Regions from separate parts of the Phytohabitans kaempferiae genome, predicted to be linked through region 3. Evidence: riboswitches for the same ligand, from Rfam matches in the RefSeq annotation. Region 3 holds a riboswitch; each other region holds the start of a gene.
What was found. Region 3 has a riboswitch for cyclic di-AMP ahead of ACFFIA_RS14275 (C40 family peptidase). Riboswitches for the same ligand answer to the same signal wherever they lie in the genome.
Positions count from the first base shown of each region.

Region 1: it holds a riboswitch for cyclic di-AMP, as region 3 does, so the genes downstream of both, ACFFIA_RS31885 (C40 family peptidase) here and ACFFIA_RS14275 (C40 family peptidase) in region 3, are expected to answer to the same signal.
Region 2: it holds a riboswitch for cyclic di-AMP, as region 3 does, so the genes downstream of both, ACFFIA_RS00205 (coiled-coil domain-containing protein) here and ACFFIA_RS14275 (C40 family peptidase) in region 3, are expected to answer to the same signal.

Region 1 covers NZ_JBHLUH010000068.1:116,460-119,723, forward strand. Annotated here, with positions in the region: gene ACFFIA_RS31875 (helix-turn-helix domain-containing protein) at 1-296, shown strand, start outside; gene ACFFIA_RS31880 (DUF6232 family protein) at 400-1,002, opposite strand; cyclic di-AMP (ydaO/yuaA leader) riboswitch at 1,442-1,591, shown strand; gene ACFFIA_RS31885 (C40 family peptidase) at 1,600-2,559, shown strand; gene ACFFIA_RS31890 (DNA-3-methyladenine glycosylase family protein) at 2,717-3,264, shown strand, end outside.
Region 2 covers NZ_JBHLUH010000001.1:37,692-40,955, forward strand. Annotated here, with positions in the region: gene ACFFIA_RS00195 (AfsR/SARP family transcriptional regulator) at 1-777, shown strand, start outside; gene ACFFIA_RS00200 (S1 family peptidase) at 995-1,783, shown strand; cyclic di-AMP (ydaO/yuaA leader) riboswitch at 2,003-2,134, shown strand; gene ACFFIA_RS00205 (coiled-coil domain-containing protein) at 2,137-3,144, shown strand; gene ACFFIA_RS00210 (Hsp70 family protein) at 3,205-3,264, shown strand, end outside.
Region 3 covers NZ_JBHLUH010000021.1:56,507-59,770, forward strand. Annotated here, with positions in the region: gene ACFFIA_RS14270 (MurT ligase domain-containing protein) at 1-704, opposite strand, end outside; cyclic di-AMP (ydaO/yuaA leader) riboswitch at 1,115-1,234, shown strand; gene ACFFIA_RS14275 (C40 family peptidase) at 1,260-2,081, shown strand; gene mraZ (division/cell wall cluster transcriptional repressor MraZ) at 2,417-2,848, shown strand; partial or broken gene rsmH (16S rRNA (cytosine(1402)-N(4))-methyltransferase RsmH) at 3,039-3,264, shown strand, end outside.

The DNA.
Region 1 (3,264 bases), on a different contig from region 3:
CCAAGCGCGAGCAGTTGGAGCGGCTCGTGTCGCTGGGCGCCCAGCCCAACATCACCATCCAGGTGCTGCCCTTCGCCGCCGGCGTCGACGGATTCCCCAACCCGTTCGCGATCCTCGAGTTTCCCGACCCGTCCGACGTCGTGATGTACGTGGAGAACGGCCTCGCCGACGACGTGGTCGACCAGCCCGACCTGGTGCGGCCGTTCCGGCACGAGTTTGAGCGGCTGCGCGAGATGGCGCTCAGCCCGGCCGAGACCCAGGAGATGATCAAACGGATCGTGGGCGGGCTCGAGTGAGCCCGCCCACGATCGGTGTGGCCCCCCGGCCCCACCTGCGCCCTTCATCCGGTCACTGCTGCCGCCTTGCCGGGCGGCTGCCGAACTTCGGGCGAAGTCTCTCCTATGGACGCATGCGCCACATGTTTACCGTCACCAGGGGCTCGGCCAGGCCGCCGAGCCGGTAGGCCTCCTGTGCCCGGAGCAGTGCCCGGGTCACCTGACCGTACTGCCGCTCCTCGTCGCTGCTGAAGAGCAGCACCGTCATGCCGCGGAACTCGCCCCACAGCTCGAAGGCCCTGGGCCGCAGGCGGTGGCCGATCGTCGCCACGAGGAATGGGATGAACGCCACCGCCGTGAGCGCCAGATATGCCTGGGCGCTCAGATCGTTGAAATCGGTGGTCACGCCGAGCGCGACCCCGATGGCGGCCAGCACGATCGCGGTCACCGTCACCGACCGAACGGTGAGCTGATGGTGCGGGCCCCGTGCCGTGTGCAGGTGGTGCAACTCGCCGACCGGAAAACGCCGACCACCGACGATGAACCAGTCGCGCGTCACCACGATGCCCGGCCGCTGGTAGAGCGGGCCGACTGATTTCGGGGTTGTTACGTCTACTGGTGTTACAGGCTGTGGTGCTGGTGACCGCGCGGGGTAGCGAGTAGTCTGCACTGCATGCCTCCTACGGCTCGTGAGGCGGGCTGGTGTGGTGGTCTTTGAGATCGGCACCTGGTGGCAGCCAGGTGCCGATCGTCTTTCGCGCTCCAGTGCCGCATCAGAGCTCTGTGCCGCCTTCAAACTGCGTTGCCGCTTGCGCGACCCAAGGGCCCTGTTGCCATTGTGCGAGATGCCATCTAGTCGAGGGAAGGGGCGCAATCAGCCACCTGGCAGATTGGAAGCGGTCTCCTAGCGGTACGGCGCCACTTTCCGCCCCCCATGTCCGATTTACCGGCACCGTCGCCCACCCAACGCGTAGAGCGACAAATCACCCATCACCCTTACGGCGACGTCACTCGGATCCACGAACTAATCACTATGAGTGACCTCGACATTTCGCTTATTGGCGGGCGTCAGTCACAAGTCACCCTCAGGCCACTTTCGCCCAACCGGCCCCGGCGCTAGGTTGGAGCCGCTGGTCCGGTCGTCAGTCACTCCCCCGGGTGGCGCCGGTCCGGTGCCGCCGAATCGCACGACGGTCACGCTCCGTCTGCGAATCGGGGACCCACCTTCTGCACTGGGGTGAATCCGCGAGCCGCGGTAGGGCGATCTTCCCGCCCGAACCCGTCAGCTAACCCGGTAGGCGGCGTTGGGGAAGAAGGTCACCGTTTGTCTTCCGCGCGGAAGCTGTTGCGCGCCCTCGTACTGGTCGCCCTCGGGTTCGGGCTGACCGTACCGGCCGCGGCGGCCCAGGCCGAGCCGTCACCCAGCGAGCTGACGGACCAGATCAACAAGGCGTCGACCGAGCTGGAGAAGGTCGTCGAGGCGTACAACAAGCTCAACGAGCAGCTCAAGCAGACCAAGGCCGCCTCGGCCGAGCTGGCCGCCAAGATGGGCCCGCTCGAGGCGCAGCTCGCCCAGGCTGACGCCGAGGTGGGCGCGATGGCGGCGGTGGCGTACCGCACCGGGCAGGTGGGCGCCGCGAGCGCGCTGCTCGACGGGAGCGGCCCCCTCGCCGACCGGCTCGGCATGCTCGACCAGCTCGCCCGCGACCGCCAGCGCCAGTTGGCCGGCTTCACGGCCGCCGAGCGGCGGTACACCGAGGAGAAGGCGAAGCTCGACGCCACGCAGGCCAAGCAGACCGCCCAGCTCAAAGAGCTCGCGGCCGGCAAGAAGAAGATCGAGGCGGATCTCAAGAAGCTGTACGAGATGCGGGAGCGGGCGTACGGCGCGGCCACCTCACCGAGCGGCGGCAAGTACACCGGCACCGTCCCCTCCGTCTCCGGCAAGGCCGGCGTGGCGGTGCGGTTCGCGTACGACGCGATCGGCAAGCCCTACGTGTGGGCGGCCGACGGCCCGAACGGGTACGACTGCTCCGGGCTCACGCTCGCCGCGTGGCGGGCGGCCGGCAAGCAACTGCCGCACAACGCCGCGATGCAATGGGACGCGGTGGCGCACATCGGCCGTGGTTCGCTCCAGCCGGGCGACCTCGTCTTCTACCGCGACCTCGGCCATGTCGCCATCTACGTGGGCAGCGGCAAGGTCATCCACGCGCCGACGTTCGGCGAGAGCGTCAAGCTGGCGTCGGTCGACATGATGAACCCGTACGGCTACGGCCGGGTCCGCTGACCCGCCCGAAAAATCTTCAACTGCGCCGATCAGGGACAGGGGATCGCGGTTCGCTCGCGGACACGCCGGTCTCCTGCCCTTGGTCGACGCATGAATCCCTGATCGGCGAGGTACCGGGCCGGCGGGAAGTGTCGTACCGCGGGCGCACCGTCGGGGCATGACTGAGCGCACCGATGCGAGCACGGCCGTGAGCCTGGCCGCCGAGCCGTATTCGTTCGACCTGTCCCTGCGCGCCCTCGCCGGCTTCGCGCCCACCGCCGGCGGCCACGTGATCGCCGGCGGCCGCGTGCGCAAGGCGTTCCTGCTCGGCGCCGACGCCGTGGTCGCCGAGGTGGGCCCCGGCGCCCCGGGCTCCGGCCCCGCAGTCACGCTCCACGCCGAGCGCCACCTGTCACCCGGGGAGCGAGCGGCGGTGCACCAGGCCGTCGGGCGGTGGCTCGGCCTCGACGACGACCTCACTGGCTTCCTCGACGTGGCCGAGCGCGACCCGGCCATGGCCACGCTGCTGCGCGCCGCACACGGGCTGCACCAGGTGCGTTTCGGCTCGCTCGCCGAGGGCACCGTCTACTTCGCACTGATCCAGCGCAGCACGCAGTGGTACGCGGCGGCCCGCAAGCGCCGCGTCGCCGCCGAGCTGGGGCCACGGCTCCGGCTCGACGGCGTGGAGCACGTCGCCTTCCCTTCGCTCGCCACCGTCTCCGCGCT
Region 2 (3,264 bases), on a different contig from region 3:
CGCGTGGTCGCGCGGGGCCATCCCGTGACGGTCGCCGCGCCGCGCCGGCAGGTGATCCTCGCCGCGCTGGCGCTCGCGCCCGGGCGCACCGTCAGCACCACCGCGTTGGCCCGGTACCTGTGGGGCGACGACGCCCTCTCACCGACCCGGCGTGCGGTGTCCACTGTGGTCACTCGTCTGCGGCACGACCTCAGCATGGACGTGATCCGCGGTACGGCGGGCGGATACGTGCTGACGGTGCCGGCCGAGGCGGTCGACGTGCACCGCTTCCGTACGCTCCTGCGCGCCGCCCGGTCGGCCGAGGGCGCGGCCGAGCTCGACCTGCTGGAGCGCGCGCTCGCCTGCTGGCACGGCGACCCGCTCCAGGACGTGGGCTCCGAGGCGCTGGTCGCCGAGCACGCGCCAGGGCTGAGCGAGGAGTGGTACGCCGCGACCGAGCGCCGCCTCGACCTGCTGCTGGCCGCCGGGCGCCACGCCGACCTGGTGCCGCTGCTGCGCGACCTGACCGCACAGCAGCCGCTGCGCGAGTCGCTGTGGTGCCGGCTGATGGTGGCGCTGTACCGCTCCGGCCGGCAGGCGGAGGCGCTGGAGGCGTACCGCTGCGTGCGCGACCTGCTGGTGGAGCAGCTCGGCATCGTGCCGGGCCCGGAGCTGGCGGCCGCCCACCGCGCGGTGCTCACGCACGACCCGGCGGTGGCGGCACCGGCCACGGCCACGCGGCGGAGGCGACCGGCGGTGCGACCGCGCGTACGCCGGCTGGTCCGGCTGCGCTTCTAGGGCCCGTTTCCCAGGGGCATGGCCGGCCCGCGGCGGGCCCAGACGCCTCGGCTCGGCCGACCCTCGATGAAACAGCCCTCGGCGCTGACCGGCGCTTTTGCCGCCATCATCCGGCGATAGGGCAGATTCGGTATAGCGAAGAGCATTGAAAGATTTCCCTAAATGGATAGCGTGCGGTCGGGGTCACCCCCCAACACGACGTCCAGGAGGTCAACCAATGCTCCTCAGAAGACTGTCGGCCGCGGTGCTCGGTGCCGTCGCGGTCGCCTCGGTCCATGCCGTCAGCGCGGTGCCGGCGAGTGCGGCGCCACCGGCGTCGCACTCGTACGCCGCCAGCCAGACCGCCACCGAGCCGGACGGCGGCATGGTCCCGCTGATCGTCAACGGCCGGCCGGCGTCGGAGAACTACTCGTTCCTGGTGTACACCTCCGGGTGCACCGGGTCGCTGATCAAGGCGAACTGGGTGGTCACGGCCAAGCACTGCCCCACGCCGTCGTCGGTGCGGGTCGGTAGCGTCAACCGCGGCAGCGGCGGGACGGTGGTCTCCGTGACCGGTGCGGTCAACCACCCCCGGATCGACGTCAAGCTGCTGCGGCTGGGCAGCTCGGTGAGCCAGGCGCCGGCGCCCATCCCGACGACCTCCGGGGCTGTCGGCACCGCGACCCGGATCATCGGCTGGGGCCAGACCTGCCCGACCCGCGGCTGCGGCTCGGCGCCGGTCCTGGCCACCGAGCTCGACACGTCGATCGTGACGGACAGCCGGTGCCTCGGCATCGACGGCCCGTACGAGATCTGCACGAACAACACCAACGGCAACTCCGGCGCCTGCTACGGCGACTCCGGCGGCCCGCAGGTCCGGATGATCAGCGGCCGGTGGAACCTCATCGGCGCCACCAGCCGGTCCGGCAACGGCAGCGCGGTCTGCGCCACCGGCCCGTCGATCTACGGTGACCTGTCTTCGATCCGCTCGTGGATCAACACGCAGGTGGGCGGCCTGCCCGCCTGAGGCTCGGCCGGCGGCGGGGCGAGCCGGTGCCCGCCCCGCCGCCGAAAGCGCCGTCGGAGCGCGGGCCGAGCCTCCTCCATTGTGGAGGACGACGGTGGGGGCTTAGGTTACCCAAAGTCGTTGTGTGGTAACGCTTTTTCTGGCGTGGTTGAGGTGACCGGAGGTATCTGGTCCGGTATGCTGACCGCCGGTCATGCGCTCCGGCAACGGGCCGGGGCGGCCTGACCGCCGCCAAATCGCCACTTCGGCGAGCCGGGGAACCACGCGCCTCGGGGTGAATCCGCATCGCGGTAGGGATCGCTTCCGTCCCGAACCCGTCAGCTAACCTGGCCGGCGGCCGACGGAGGGATGGTATGACGGCAGCCTTACGCCGTTTGTGCGCGTTCGCGATGGCGGTGGTCGCCGGTGCGGTGTTGTTCGTGACCGCACCGTCCGGCGCGCAGGCGGCGCCGGCGGATCCGACCCCGGCGGAAGACGGGCCGGCGCTGCTCAGCGAGGTGCTGACCGCGACCGGCAAGCGATACGCGCAGGCCAAGGCCGCGCTCGACAAGTCGCGCAACCGCCAGCTCCAGCTCAGTCTCGAGCTGCGCCAGGCGGAGGACCGGCTCGAAGAGCTGGCGCCGCAGATCGGCGAGCTGGCCGCCGCCTCCTACCGCACCGGCAAGCTCACCGCCGTGTCCGCGCTGCTCAACACCGCCTCCCGCGACGAGTTCATGGCGCGGGCGACCGTGCTCACCGAGCTCAACATGGTCAACGACCGGAAGGTCGCCGAGCTCACCGCCGCGCGGGAGAAGGCAGCCAGGGCGAAGGCCGCGCTCGACGCGGAGGTCGCCGAGGAGCGCAAGCAGCTCGCCGTCATCGCCCGCCAGAAGTCCGAGGCGGACAAGGCGCTGGCGCTCGTCGGCGGCACCAAGCTCACCGGCGGCTTCGTCGCCGCCACCTCGCCCGTCGCCAAGGCCGCGCCCCGAAACTCGGACGGCTCCTGGCCGGACGAGTCGTGCAGCATCAACGACCCGACCACCTCCGGCTGCATCACGCCACGCACGCTCAACGCGTACAACGAGGCGCGCAAGGCCGGGTTCCGCCGCTTCGTCGGCTGCTACCGCCCCGGCGGGCCGTTCGAGCATCCCAAGGGGCGCGCCTGCGACTGGTCGCTGCTCAACAGCGGCTTCGCCAACGCCCGCACCGACGACCAGCGGCTGTACGGCAACAACCTCACCGCGTTCCTGGTCCGCAACGCCGAGCGGCTCGGCATCCTCTACGTGATCTGGTACCGGCAGATCTGGTTCCCGGTGACCGGCTGGTCGACCTACACCGGTCCGCAGGACCACAAAGATCACGTACACATGTCGATGGTCTGATCCCGCGCCCGCCACCTGCGGCGCTGTTTCCCGGTGGCGGTGGGACCGTAGATTGTCGGCGTGTCTGCCGATGCGTACCGGCTCGGAGTCGACTTCGGAACCTCGTCGACCGTCGCGGTC
Region 3 (3,264 bases):
CCGCGCGGATCGACCACGCCGTCGTCCTCCACCACCCACTGAGGTACGGGACGGCGCAGCGAGCAGCCGGTGCACCACCACTGGTCGGCCTGGCGCTCGATCGGCGAGCCGCACTCGGGACAAACCCACGAGTCGTCATGCCACCGCTGGCCCGCGCTAAACCAGGTGACGGCCGGCGAACCGGAGGCGGCCCAGACCACCATCGGGTCGTCGGCGTTGGCGACCACGTACACACCGGGGTGCTCGGCGAGCGTGGTGCGCCACATCTGGGCCATCATCGCGACCTCTTTGGCCCGGTCGAGCTGGTCGCGCGAGAGGTTGAGGAGCGCCACCACGCGCGGCTCGGTGGCGACCAGCACCTTCGGCAGGTAGTGCTCGTCGACCTCGAGCACCGCGTACGGCGTCTGGCCGGCCTTGGCGAGCGCCGAGGTGTGGCCGGTCGGCATGTTGGCACCGAAGCCGTTGGTGGCGACCGGACCGAGCACGCCCACCGCCGCGGCGGCGAGGCGGGTCGTGGTGGTCTTGCCGTTGGTGCCAGAGATCAGCGCGATCGCGCGCCCCGCGGCCAGGTGGGCGAGGAGGTCGGGGTCGATCTTCAGGCCGATCCAGCCGCCGATGACCGAGCCGTCGCCGCGCCCAGCCGCCCGTGACAGGGCGGCCGCAGTGCGGGAGACCGAGCTGGCGACCTTGGCCCGGAGGGGCATCTTGCCGTCCGTCACGGAGGCGAGGTTACCAACGCCGACTGGATCTCCACTGACCGAGCGAAGCAGGGGACCGCCGAAATCGCCCTGCTAGCGCCTCGGCCGGCGAGGGGCGTCGCGGCGGCGTCGGTACGGCGCGATGTGTGTGGGGATACTCACGGTGACCGATCCACGCAGCGTGATTCCTGGTACGACGCAGCGTCGCGACAATTGGGACGCTGCCCTTAACGACCACTCATTCGTCGGCGTGCCAAATTCGCTCCGCAAGATCGCGGTAACCCTGCGTCGATCAGGGCATCCGCTACAAAGTTTGAGCCGGGTCATCGCCCGGCCGCACCGCCGGGACACGCCGAGCCCTGCCCACCCGTCCGGTGCGTACCCCTGGAGGAACGCAACGGCACTGCGGGCAGGGACGGGGGACCCAGGATCGTGGTCCCGACCCCGCCGGGGATACCCGGCCGGGTGAGGCCTTGGGGTGAAGCCGCCACGGCGGCCGGGCAATCCTTCCCGCCCGAACCCGACAGCTCACCTCGCAGGCGTGCCGGAGGGACATCGACCGTGCACGAACTCCGTTCGGGTCGGCACAGGCTGCCCGCGAAACGCCGAGCCGGCCGGCTCGCGCTCGCCGTCGGGATCTGCGTGTGCGCCGGCCAGCTCATGGCCGGCCCGGCACACGCCGAAGCCACGCCCGCGCCGACCACCAGCACCGCCACCGCGCCGGCCGCCGCGTCGGTCACGCCGAAGGTGGCGCTCCAGCCAAGCACCACGCGCCTGCCGTGGGGCTCGACGCTCATGATCACCGCCACGATCACCGACCCGAGCACCGGCAAGGGCGTGTGGGGCGGCTCCGTCCAGTTTCAGGTATGGAAGGGGAAGTGGGTCAGCACCGGGACCCGCCCCGTGTACTCCACCGGCAAGTCCATCCTCTCCATCCGCCCGTTCGAGGCGCGGATGTACCGGGCCGTGTACAGCGGGCGCGGGCCGTACAAGGGTCTGACCACCGGGGAGATCCGGGTCGACATCGTCCCCAGCCGGGCGAAGGTGCTCGCCGAGGCGCAGAAGCACGTGGGCAAGCCCTACCGCTTCGGCGCCGCCGGGCCGTCCGCCTTCGACTGCTCCGGCTACACCAAGTACGTGTACCGGGTCGCCACCGGCAAGGTGCTCCCGCACAAGGCGAACGACCAGCAGCGTGTCGGCACCGGCGTGGCCAAGAACAAGGTGCTCCCCGGCGACCTGATCGTGATCCGCTCCGGCTCGTACGGCACGCACGTGGGCATCTACGCCGGCGGCGGCTACATGTACGACTCGCCGCGCCCGGGCGTGCGGGTCGGCAAGCACAAGATCTGGTCCTCCAACTACGTGGTGCGCCGGCTGGCCTGACCCCGCGCCTCTGCCCTCCACTTTCCTCCCCACCCCCCATAGCAACCCCCGTCCCCCCAACGATCCAGGGCAAGCCCGTCCGGGTTTGCCCTGGATCGTTTTTTGGCCCGGTAGGTGGCACCAGCTTGTCGCCATCCAGACCCTCCACCGCGCTCCACCGCATTTGACGTGCGGTTTTGTCAAGGGGGTCACCCCAGTAACGCTGCGATTCCGGTTGCGAGTGGAGGGAAGTGGAGTACAGTGGGGCGCAGTGGCAGGGTTACTCACCGGAGGGACCCGCCGGCCCCGGGGGATAGCGGCTCCGCGAAAGCCGCGAAAGGCGAGGGGGTGGGCCGATGTTTCTCGGCACCCATACCCCCCGCCTGGACGAAAAGGGCCGGTTGATCCTTCCGGCGAAGTTTCGGGACGAGCTGGCGGGAGGTGTCGTGATCACCAAAGGGCAGGAGCGCTGCCTCTACGTCTTCCCGACGCCGGAGTTCCAGCGGATCGCGAGCCAGTTGCGCGAGACGCCGATGACGCACAAGGCGGCTCGGGCCTACAGCCGGGTGTTCTTCGCGAGTGCCCACGACGAGGTGCCCGACAAGCAGGGCCGGGTGACGATCCCGGGCCACCTGCGGGAGTACGCCGGGCTGAGCCGTGAACTCGTCGTGATCGGGGCGAGCACCAGGGTTGAGATCTGGGACAAGCAAGCGTGGGACACCTACCTCGCGGAGAGCGAAGACGACTTCGCCGGCATCGAGGAGGGGGTGCTGCCCGGAGGACTGTAAGGGCTGGCGGACGCCGTACTGCGAGATCTCCAGCCGCTCCTGCTCCTGACATCTCTTCCCCGATGCCAGGCGCGTCCCGGCCTCCCCGCGAAGGAGGCTCACGGAAGGGCGGATGGGGATCTGGCAGTACGGCGCACGGTTCTTCAGGCTCCGGGCGCAGGTGCACACGGGCGGGTCACTGGGGGTCGAGATGGGGGAGCTGCGCGGTACGCACGTACCGGTGCTGCTGGAGCGGTGCCTCGCGCTGCTCGCGCCCGCCCTCGACCAGGGTGACCGCACCACCGTGCACGTCGACGCCACGCTCGGTCTCGGCGGCCACGCCGAGGCAGTCCTCCAGGCGCACCCCCGGACCGTCCTGATCGGACTCGACCGGGACCGGGAGGCCCTGGCGCACGCCCGCGCCCGGCTGGAGCCGT